DNA from 2 places in the Lysinibacillus sp. 54212 genome. Region 2 is predicted to be linked to the other one. Evidence: riboswitches for the same ligand, from Rfam matches in the RefSeq annotation. Region 2 holds a riboswitch; the other holds the start of a gene.
What was found. A riboswitch is a leader RNA that binds a small molecule or an ion and turns the genes downstream of it on or off. The one in region 2 is predicted to bind S-adenosylmethionine.
Positions count from the first base shown of each region.

Region 1 (4,436 bases), on a different contig from region 2:
GGAGAACCAAAGCATGTAGAGAATACTGGTTCTGGCTCAGTAACACCGCGCTCTGTACCAGCTAATTTTGAAGTGAAGCCACTTAAGAAGTGATACATTGCTTGCTCTTTAGTTAATTTAGAGATTGGAGGTAACACACCAAAAGCATCCGCAGTTAAGAATACGATTGTTTTTGGATGACCTGCTACCGATGGTGATACAATATTTTCAATGTAGTCAATCGGATAAGCTACACGAGTATTTTCAGTTAGTGAACCATCATCATAGTCACAAACGCGTGTTTCTGGATGAACAACAACGTTTTCTAAAACAGAACCAAATTTAATAGCGTTATAAATTTCTGGTTCTTTTTCAGCAGAAAGGTTGATTGTTTTTGCATAGCAACCACCCTCAATGTTGAATACACCATTATCAGACCAGCCATGCTCGTCATCACCGATTAGCTTACGATCGCTATCTGCTGATAAAGTCGTTTTACCAGTACCTGATAAACCGAAGAATAGAGCTACATCACCAGCTTCTCCAACGTTTGCAGAACAGTGCATTGGGAAAATACCTTGCTCTGGTAATAAGTAGTTCATAATACCAAAAATAGATTTTTTCATTTCACCAGCGTATTCAGTACCACCAATTAAAATGATTTTCTTTTCCATCGAAGTGATAATAAATGTTTCTGAGTTTGTGCCATCTACAGCAGGATCAGCCTTGAATGTAGGTGCTGATACGATTGTAAATTCTGAAACGTGAGAAGCAAGCTCTGCTTCAGTTGGACGGATGAATAATTGATGACAGAAAAGATTATGCCAAGCATACTCGTTTACAACTTGGATTGAAACTTGTGAGTCTTTATCTGCACCAGCAAATCCTTTGAATACGAATAACTCGTCTTTCTCTTTTAAGTAGTTAACGACTTTTACATATAAATTATCAAAAATTTCAGCTGAGATTGGTCGGTTTACTTTACCCCAGTCAATTTTATCTTTTGTGCTTTCTTCTTCAACCATATATTTATCTTTAGGAGAACGACCAGTGTATTTTCCTGTTTCAGCGCGTAATGCACCGTCTACAGTTAACATTGCTTCTCCACGAGCAGTTGCTTTCTCAACTAATTGTGGTACTGAAAGTTGAACGTTAACATTTGCTCCACTTAATAATTCCTTCAGTTCGTTGTTAATTTCTACTGAATTCATCGATTAAATACCATCCTTTTTGTATAGTGTTCCCTACTGAAAGGGCTTTTATTTTTATTCAAAAATAGTATAACACATTGATTGAAATAATCTATACTAATTCAAAATTTATTTTTGTGGATTTTTTTACATTTCAGATTTCCGTCAAAAAATATTGACAGCCTTCAGCAAATTACGTATTATTTGAAATTGAACGGATACTCTTATCCCGAGTTGGTGGAGGGTCAGGCCCTATGAAACCCGGCAACCTGCAATATATGCCTAGCATATAACGTGTTGGTGCCAACCTGATGCAAGGATATGTCCTTGAACGATAAGAGTGAAAGGTAACGGCATGAACACTCCTTTCCTCATGACAAATGAGCGAAGGGATTTTTTTGTTTTACAATAAGAATTAACTTATTTATTTGAGTTTTTTCATTATTATATACCTTTCTAGATCCTCGTGTAAAAGTTAGCAATGGGCTTGAAGTTCAATCCTTAAGGGTAGACTTACATGGGTAATGAGTACCGTATCAATATTGCGCATTTTTGCAAGGATATCATAGGAGGAAAACAAATGACAAACCGTCGATTGTTTACATCAGAAAGTGTAACAGAAGGGCATCCAGATAAAATTTGTGACCAAATCTCAGATGCTATTTTAGATGCAATCTTAGCAGAGGACCCAAACGCACGAGTAGCGTGTGAAACGACTGTAACAACTGGGCTTGTACTAGTTTCAGGTGAAATTACTACATCTACTTATGTTGATATGAAAGGTATTATCCGTGATACTGTTGCAGAAATTGGCTACACACGTGGTAAATACGGCTTTGATGCAGAAAATCTAGCTGTACTTGTAGCTGTAGGAGAGCAATCACCAGATATAGCACAGGGTGTTGATCAAGCGCTAGAGGCTCGTGAAGGCTCAATGTCTGATGAGCAATTAGAAGCGATCGGCGCTGGTGACCAAGGCTTAATGTTTGGTTATGCATGTAATGAAACACCGGAGCTTATGCCATTACCTATTAGCCTAGCACATAAATTGGCACGTCGCTTAGCAGAGGTACGTAAAACGGGTGAGCTAACATACCTACGTCCAGATGGTAAAACGCAGGTGACAGTAGAGTATGATGAAAACAACGAACCAGTTCGAGTAGATACAATTGTATTATCAACTCAGCATGATGAGGACGTTACACTTGAACAAATCCAAAAAGACATTAAAGCAGTAGTAATCAATCCAGTCGTACCAGCAGAGTTAATCGATGAAGAAACAAAATACTTTATCAATCCAACAGGCCGCTTCGTTATCGGTGGACCTAAAGGGGATGCTGGTTTAACAGGTCGTAAAATTATCGTAGATACATACGGTGGTTATGCGCGTCACGGTGGCGGCGCATTCTCAGGTAAGGATGCAACAAAGGTTGACCGTTCGGCTGCATACGCGGCTCGTTATGTAGCGAAAAACATCGTTGCAGCAGGTCTGGCTGATCGTGCTGAAGTGCAGCTTGCTTATGCAATTGGTGTAGCACGACCTGTGTCTATTTCTGTGGATACATTTGGTACTGGGAAGGTTGCAGAAAGTAAAATTGTAGAATGGATTCGTGAATTATTCGATTTACGTCCTGCTGGCATTATTAAAATGCTTGACCTACGTCGACCAATCTATAAGGGAACAGCGGCTTACGGACACTTTGGTCGTACAGATATAGATGTACCATGGGAAAAAACAGATAAAGCCGATGCTTTAAGAGCAAAAGCTGAGTTATAAGAATGTTCATTTGAACACAAAAACTGCCGCTCAGATCATGGAGCGGCAGTTTTAGGTTGTCGATAAACCGTTTTTTTTTGAATCGGCAAGCCCCGCCACTCCGCTTTTCGTGGGCGAGCGCCGAGCCTCCTCAAATTTGCAAGAGTGCAAATTCTGCGGGGTCTCGGGGCAACACGATGTTGGTCACGAAGGCGTAGTCACACGACGTGACGATCTTAGCCTTCGTTCCATTATCGCTATCCCACAGAAGTCTACGTGGCGGGGCTTGCCTAGTTTTTCAATATATTTCAATAAAATTTCCAAAGGTTAATAACACCAACCTATTCCCGACAAACGGATAAATGAAATTGATAAAAACAAGCTATTGAAATCCCAGTTTTTCAAATTGTTCACGTCATGGATTTTATTTTTATTCGTCATCTGGAACATTTTAATAAATAGAGAGCGGCATATCTTATCATTAAGCAATAGTAGTTGATTGTAGTGAAAGGCGCGACACTCCAGCAGGAAAAGCACGAGCGGAAAATCCATTTTTGCGGCGGTCCGCAAAAGGAAGGAAAACTAAAATCGTCACATCATGTGACAACGTTTTCCTGACCAACGTCCTGTTGGCCCGAAGCCGTGCCTGCGGAAAGGGAGCGCCTGGAACGGAAATCAACGGTTTTTCATGGATTATTTTATTAGGACAAAATTCTAGCAAACTCCAATGAAAATGAGTTTGTCGACACTCTGAACTGCTGCTCAGATCATGGAGCGGCAGTTTTTGTTCCATAGTTTACTTATTATCTTGCAGGGATTTATAATATTGCCCTTTTTCTACGTATTCTCGTACTATACGATCCATATCTTCGCGGTCTTCAGGAGTAATTTCTCGAACAACCTTTGCAGGACGCCCCATCGCAAGTGAATTAGGTGGGATTTTTTTACCTGGAGGTACTAAGCTACCGGCTCCGATAAAGGCGCCTTCTCCAATTTCGGCTCCATCTAGAATAATTGACCCCATGCCAATTAATGCACGTTTGCGAATGACGCAGCTATGTAGGGTTACTTGATGCCCAACTGTTACCTCATCTTCAATAATTAACGGATTGTTTGGGCTTTGATGTAAGCAACTTAAATCCTGTATACTTACACGATTTCCTATTATAGTAGGTGCAACGTCCCCACGAATGACAGTGTTAAACCAAATCGTTGTATCTGAGCCGATTGTAACATCACCAGTAATAGTTACATAGTCGGCAATAAAAGCGGATGGGTCTATGTTAGGATTTTTATCTTTATAAGGGTAAATCATCGTCAATCTCCTCATTTCAAGTTAATATATATTATTATCGTATCAGAAATATTAATTGATATATACAACATTTTAAACGAGTGTCATTATAGATTATACTAAGGTTATCGAAAGATTTAGGAGGAAGAGCAATGTGGAAATGGGAGGCTGAAGGGCAACCGAAAGCAGTAGTTGCAATTTTTCATAGTGCATATGA
Region 1 covers NZ_JBAFWZ010000014.1:61,426-65,861, reverse strand. Annotated here, with positions in the region: gene pckA (phosphoenolpyruvate carboxykinase (ATP)) at 1-1,190, opposite strand, end outside; SAM riboswitch class I at 1,391-1,510, shown strand; gene metK (methionine adenosyltransferase) at 1,750-2,946, shown strand; gene V4T18_RS11465 (hypothetical protein) at 3,421-3,543, shown strand; gene V4T18_RS11460 (gamma carbonic anhydrase) at 3,722-4,240, opposite strand; gene V4T18_RS11455 (alpha/beta hydrolase) at 4,372-4,436, shown strand, end outside.
Region 1: linked by a shared signal. The riboswitch ahead of metK (methionine adenosyltransferase) and the one ahead of V4T18_RS06340 (O-acetylhomoserine aminocarboxypropyltransferase/cysteine synthase family protein) in region 2 are both predicted to bind S-adenosylmethionine.

Region 2 (4,436 bases):
TTTTACACAGATTTATTTTATACTGCGATCAAGATTTTTTTAGAGGATATTGCACGATAACGATCCATAATCTTTCTCACGATAATTTCTTCTTTTTTTGTAAATGCTGGTATACCATATGTACGATGTACGAGCTGGAATTGACCATAGGCTAAGTACCATTCCTTTGCTGGCATAACGATGTGATCTCCCCCGTGCTCCCTATATGCCTCGTACACTTCATTTACAACATAGCCTGTTGATGCAAGGTCGTGTGTTTCCTCTGAAAATGCACTATGCCCAAAAGTTTTCTTCCACATAGTATCAACAGCCGCCAATAAATTTTGGATAACCTTCTGATTAATAAATGTTTCAACTTCGTTTAATTCATATACGAAATAAGCAGTAATATTTTGTGCACTGTAGACATTTCCCATAGTCAACACTCCTTTTATCATTTTGTAAGCTGTCTCATTCTGTTTTGGAACAATGGATGGGGATTTCCCTTTACATTATGTAAATATTACCCTATGTACTACACATTGTCAATAATACTTATAAAAATACTAGGAATTAAAATTATCACTATTTTAGTTAATTGAAAATGTAGCGATTTACTCGTGAAATGATACGAGTCAAACCGCTACAACTTTGTTATATACTTAAGCTTTTGCTCCTGCGCCAAATGAGGCTGCAACTTTTGATAATGCTTGGTCTAAGTCTGCAATAATATCTTCAACATTTTCTAAGCCGATTGAAAGACGAATGAGCCCTTCTGATACACCAGCTACCTTTAGCTCTTCAGCGGATAATTGCTGATGTGTTGTAGATGCAGGGTGAATAATTAACGAGCGTGCATCTCCTACATTCGCAACATGAGAGAATAGCTCCACATTATCGATGACATTTCTTCCTGCATCACGACCGCCTTTAATCTCAAATGTGAGAATAGAGCCGAAGCCATTTTTCAAATATTTCTCCGCTAAATTATGTGATGCAAAATCCTCAAAGCCTGGATAATTTACATACTCCACGAATGGGTGTTTTTGTAAATATTCGCCGACATTTTTTGTATTTTCATTATGCTTCGTTACACGCAGATGAAGCGTTTCTAAGCCCTGAATAAAGTTAAATGCGGCATCAGGTGAAAGTGTTGGACCAAAATCACGAAGCAGTTGCACACGTAGCTTCGTTGCAAATGCGGCAGTTGCTGTATCAATACCATAGCGAATACCATGATAGCTTGCGTCAGGCTCTGTAAATCCTGGGAAGCGACCCTGTGTCCAATCGAATTTACCAGCATCTACAACGATTCCGCCAATTGTAGTCCCGTGCCCACCAATCCATTTTGTAGCTGAATGAATAACTACATCTGCTCCGAAATCAATTGGATTGGAACCATATGGAGATGGGAATGTATTATCAATAATTAATGGTAAGCCATGTTCATGTGCAATGCCTGCTACTGCCTCAATATCTAAAATATTTAATGACGGATTGCCGACTGTTTCCGCATAGATTGCCTTAGTATTTTCATTAATGGCTTTACGGAAGTTTTCTGGATCACGCTCGTCAACAAATGTAGTTGTAATACCATAGCGTGGAAGAGTTGTAGCAAATAAATTATACGTACCGCCATACAGTGAACCTGCTGAAACGATGTTATCACCAGTCCCTGCAATATTTAAAATCGCAAAGCTAATAGCTGCCATCCCAGAGGACAGGGCTACAGCGGCAGTTCCTTTTTCAAGTAAGGCAACTCGCTCCTCAAACACACCTACTGTCGGGTTCATAATACGTGAATAAATATTCCCTGGTTCTTCAAGTGCAAAAAGTCGTTGAGCATGAGCTGTATCGTTAAATGCATAAGCTGTTGAGCGATAGATCGGTACCGCGATTGCACCTGTCACAGGATCAGGCTTTTGACCTCCGTGAAGTAATAATGTTTCCGGTTTTAAATTTGACATGTATCTTCCTCCTAATAAATTTCGATGGACTAATCGGTTTGAGGAGGATTTAGAAAACTAAACCTCTCTTCGTATGAGTCAAGGGCTTACTTGCTTGGCAAATGAGCGAATAAAAAAGCCCCCTTCTCAAATTAAGAAGAGGGCTGCGAATGAGCAAGTTTTCCTCCCCTTATCTTTCAGATCCCGATTCGAATCTGTAGGAATTAGCACCTTAGTAAAAGAATTACTGGTTGCCGGGCATCACAGGGCCTAGTCCCTCCGCCGCTCTCGATAAGAGTATATAATTCATGTTCCATCTGTTGCTTCACAGTATAAAACACAAAAAATCAATCCGTCAACTATTAATTGAAAATTTTCTGAAATATTTATTTTTTAACCTACTAGCTTTTCAAAAAATCCACCGCTATTAAAGTATTCCTTACAAGGATTCCCCTGATTATCTTAGTGAACACTTTTGGACTACTCTTTCAAGGTCCTAGGAAATGGATTGGTTTGTCATAATAAATAGTATAATATGGGCTTAGAGGGCTTTCATTCAAGCCCATTTTCACTAAGGGAGAGAAGTATATGATGACAAGAGAACTTTTACGTAGTCACTCATCCGTACGTAAATATACAGGGGAAAAAATACCACGCGAAACAGTACTTGATCTGATTGAAACAGCACAGATGGCAGCTAGCTCACATTTTGTACAAGCCTATAGTGTTATTTGGGTAACAGATGAAGAGAAAAAACAAAAATTAGGGGAACTATCAAAAAACGATTTCCAGTTCAAAACGGCAGGTGCCTCTTTCCTATTTTGCGTAGACTTTAAGCGCCTTCAAGTGGCAGGACAAAAGCACGGGATTGATATTGTTGCGGATTCTGCAGAAAATGTGCTCGTTGGCGTTGCTGACGTTTCGCTCTTTGCACAAAACTTTGTTATCGCTGCAGAGGCTGCAGGCTACGGCATTTGTTATATTGGCGGCGCTCGTACAAATCCGGCTGAAATTAGCGAGCTATTCAATTTACCAGATTTCGTTTTCCCACTGTTCGCTATGACAATTGGAACACCAACAAAGAAAAACGAAACAAAGCCGCGCTTGCCGGTACAAGCTGTTTTACATGAAAATACGTACGATGTTGAGCAATATAATACGCTTTTAGATGATTATGATGCAACGATGGAGCAATATTATGCGAGCCGTTCCTCTAACCAAAAGATGGCAACGTGGACAAAGCAAATGGCTGATTTTTTAATTGATCAAAAACGACCATTTATTAAAGAATTTTTATCGTCAAAAGGGTTCAATTGGAAATAAATATCCTGTATTAACAATCACATTGCAACGTCACATGCAAGCTAGTTGTCATAATACCTATAATAAAAATAGAGTTATACATGACCTAAGTCCGTATAACTCTATTTTCTTTTTAGTTATATTTATACTATATATCTGTTAAAATAGTAGTATTCATGTTCATTATGAAGGGATGTTTTTCAGATTACTACAAATAATTATGTTGCCAATTCCATCGAAAAGCAACAAATGAAAAAAGTGCGCAAATACTACCTTTCTGTGGCAGATATTAACCTAGCTCTTGCAAAAATACATGACAGTATCGGGCCCTATATCGATAAAGAGAAATACAAGGACGCATCGGATTATGTGAATCAATTCGTATCCTACACAGATATTTGGCATATGAAATTTGTATATAATTTAGAAAGTCCTGAAATAGCCTTATTACAAATCTTCCACTTAATTTATATATTTGAACAAGAGCCTGCCGACAAGTTTGGGAAAGAGCGAGAAATTTTAAAGCAGCAGCAAATGGAATTTGATAGCTTAAAGCCTTATAAGGACGAGCAAATCGTGGCACGAAAAGAAAAAATGCTACAGTATATTGTAGAACAGCATAGTCTTCGTCAACATGGAAAAGAGCTAGATGCATAATAGCATCTAGCCCTTTTTTAGTGTGTTCGTAACCCTGATATCGTTACTTCCTTTACAGGTTGGAATTGTTCCCCTGTTGCATAAAATGTCACGTACACTGTATCGCCCTGTTCTAGATAAACAGCTAGCGGAACAACCTCAGAGCTTACGATAAAATTCTCGCCTGTTTCTAGTAAAAACGATACAAGAGTATAATCACCCACTCGTTCCTTATACACGCGCTCTACTTTTCCTTGCGTTTTTGCTTCCTCCGCACTTGAGGAGCCATCTACAGTAGAGCTTCCCTTCGATAACGCGGTCTTGTAAGCCTTAAGTGCCTCGTTTGGTGTAGAGGCATACGCCGAAATTTCAGGATTCGCAGCAGATACAATGAAATAATTTTGTAAGAAGCCATTAGAATCAAGTACAGCCGTTAACCAACTTGCCTCACCATAGAAGTTATAAAGGATCGGCATTTCGCCTTCCCATTCCTTCTCAATGAATTTTTTAGAAATAATATCTAATGCACCTTGAGAATCCATATAGGACTCCTCTAAATTCCCCGTATAATAT
Region 2 covers NZ_JBAFWZ010000006.1:157,772-162,207, reverse strand. Annotated here, with positions in the region: gene V4T18_RS06345 (hypothetical protein) at 18-416, opposite strand; gene V4T18_RS06340 (O-acetylhomoserine aminocarboxypropyltransferase/cysteine synthase family protein) at 642-1,946, opposite strand; SAM riboswitch class I at 2,113-2,223, opposite strand; gene nfsA (oxygen-insensitive NADPH nitroreductase) at 2,517-3,248, shown strand; gene V4T18_RS06330 (hypothetical protein) at 3,507-3,884, shown strand; gene V4T18_RS06325 (hypothetical protein) at 3,902-4,436, opposite strand, start outside.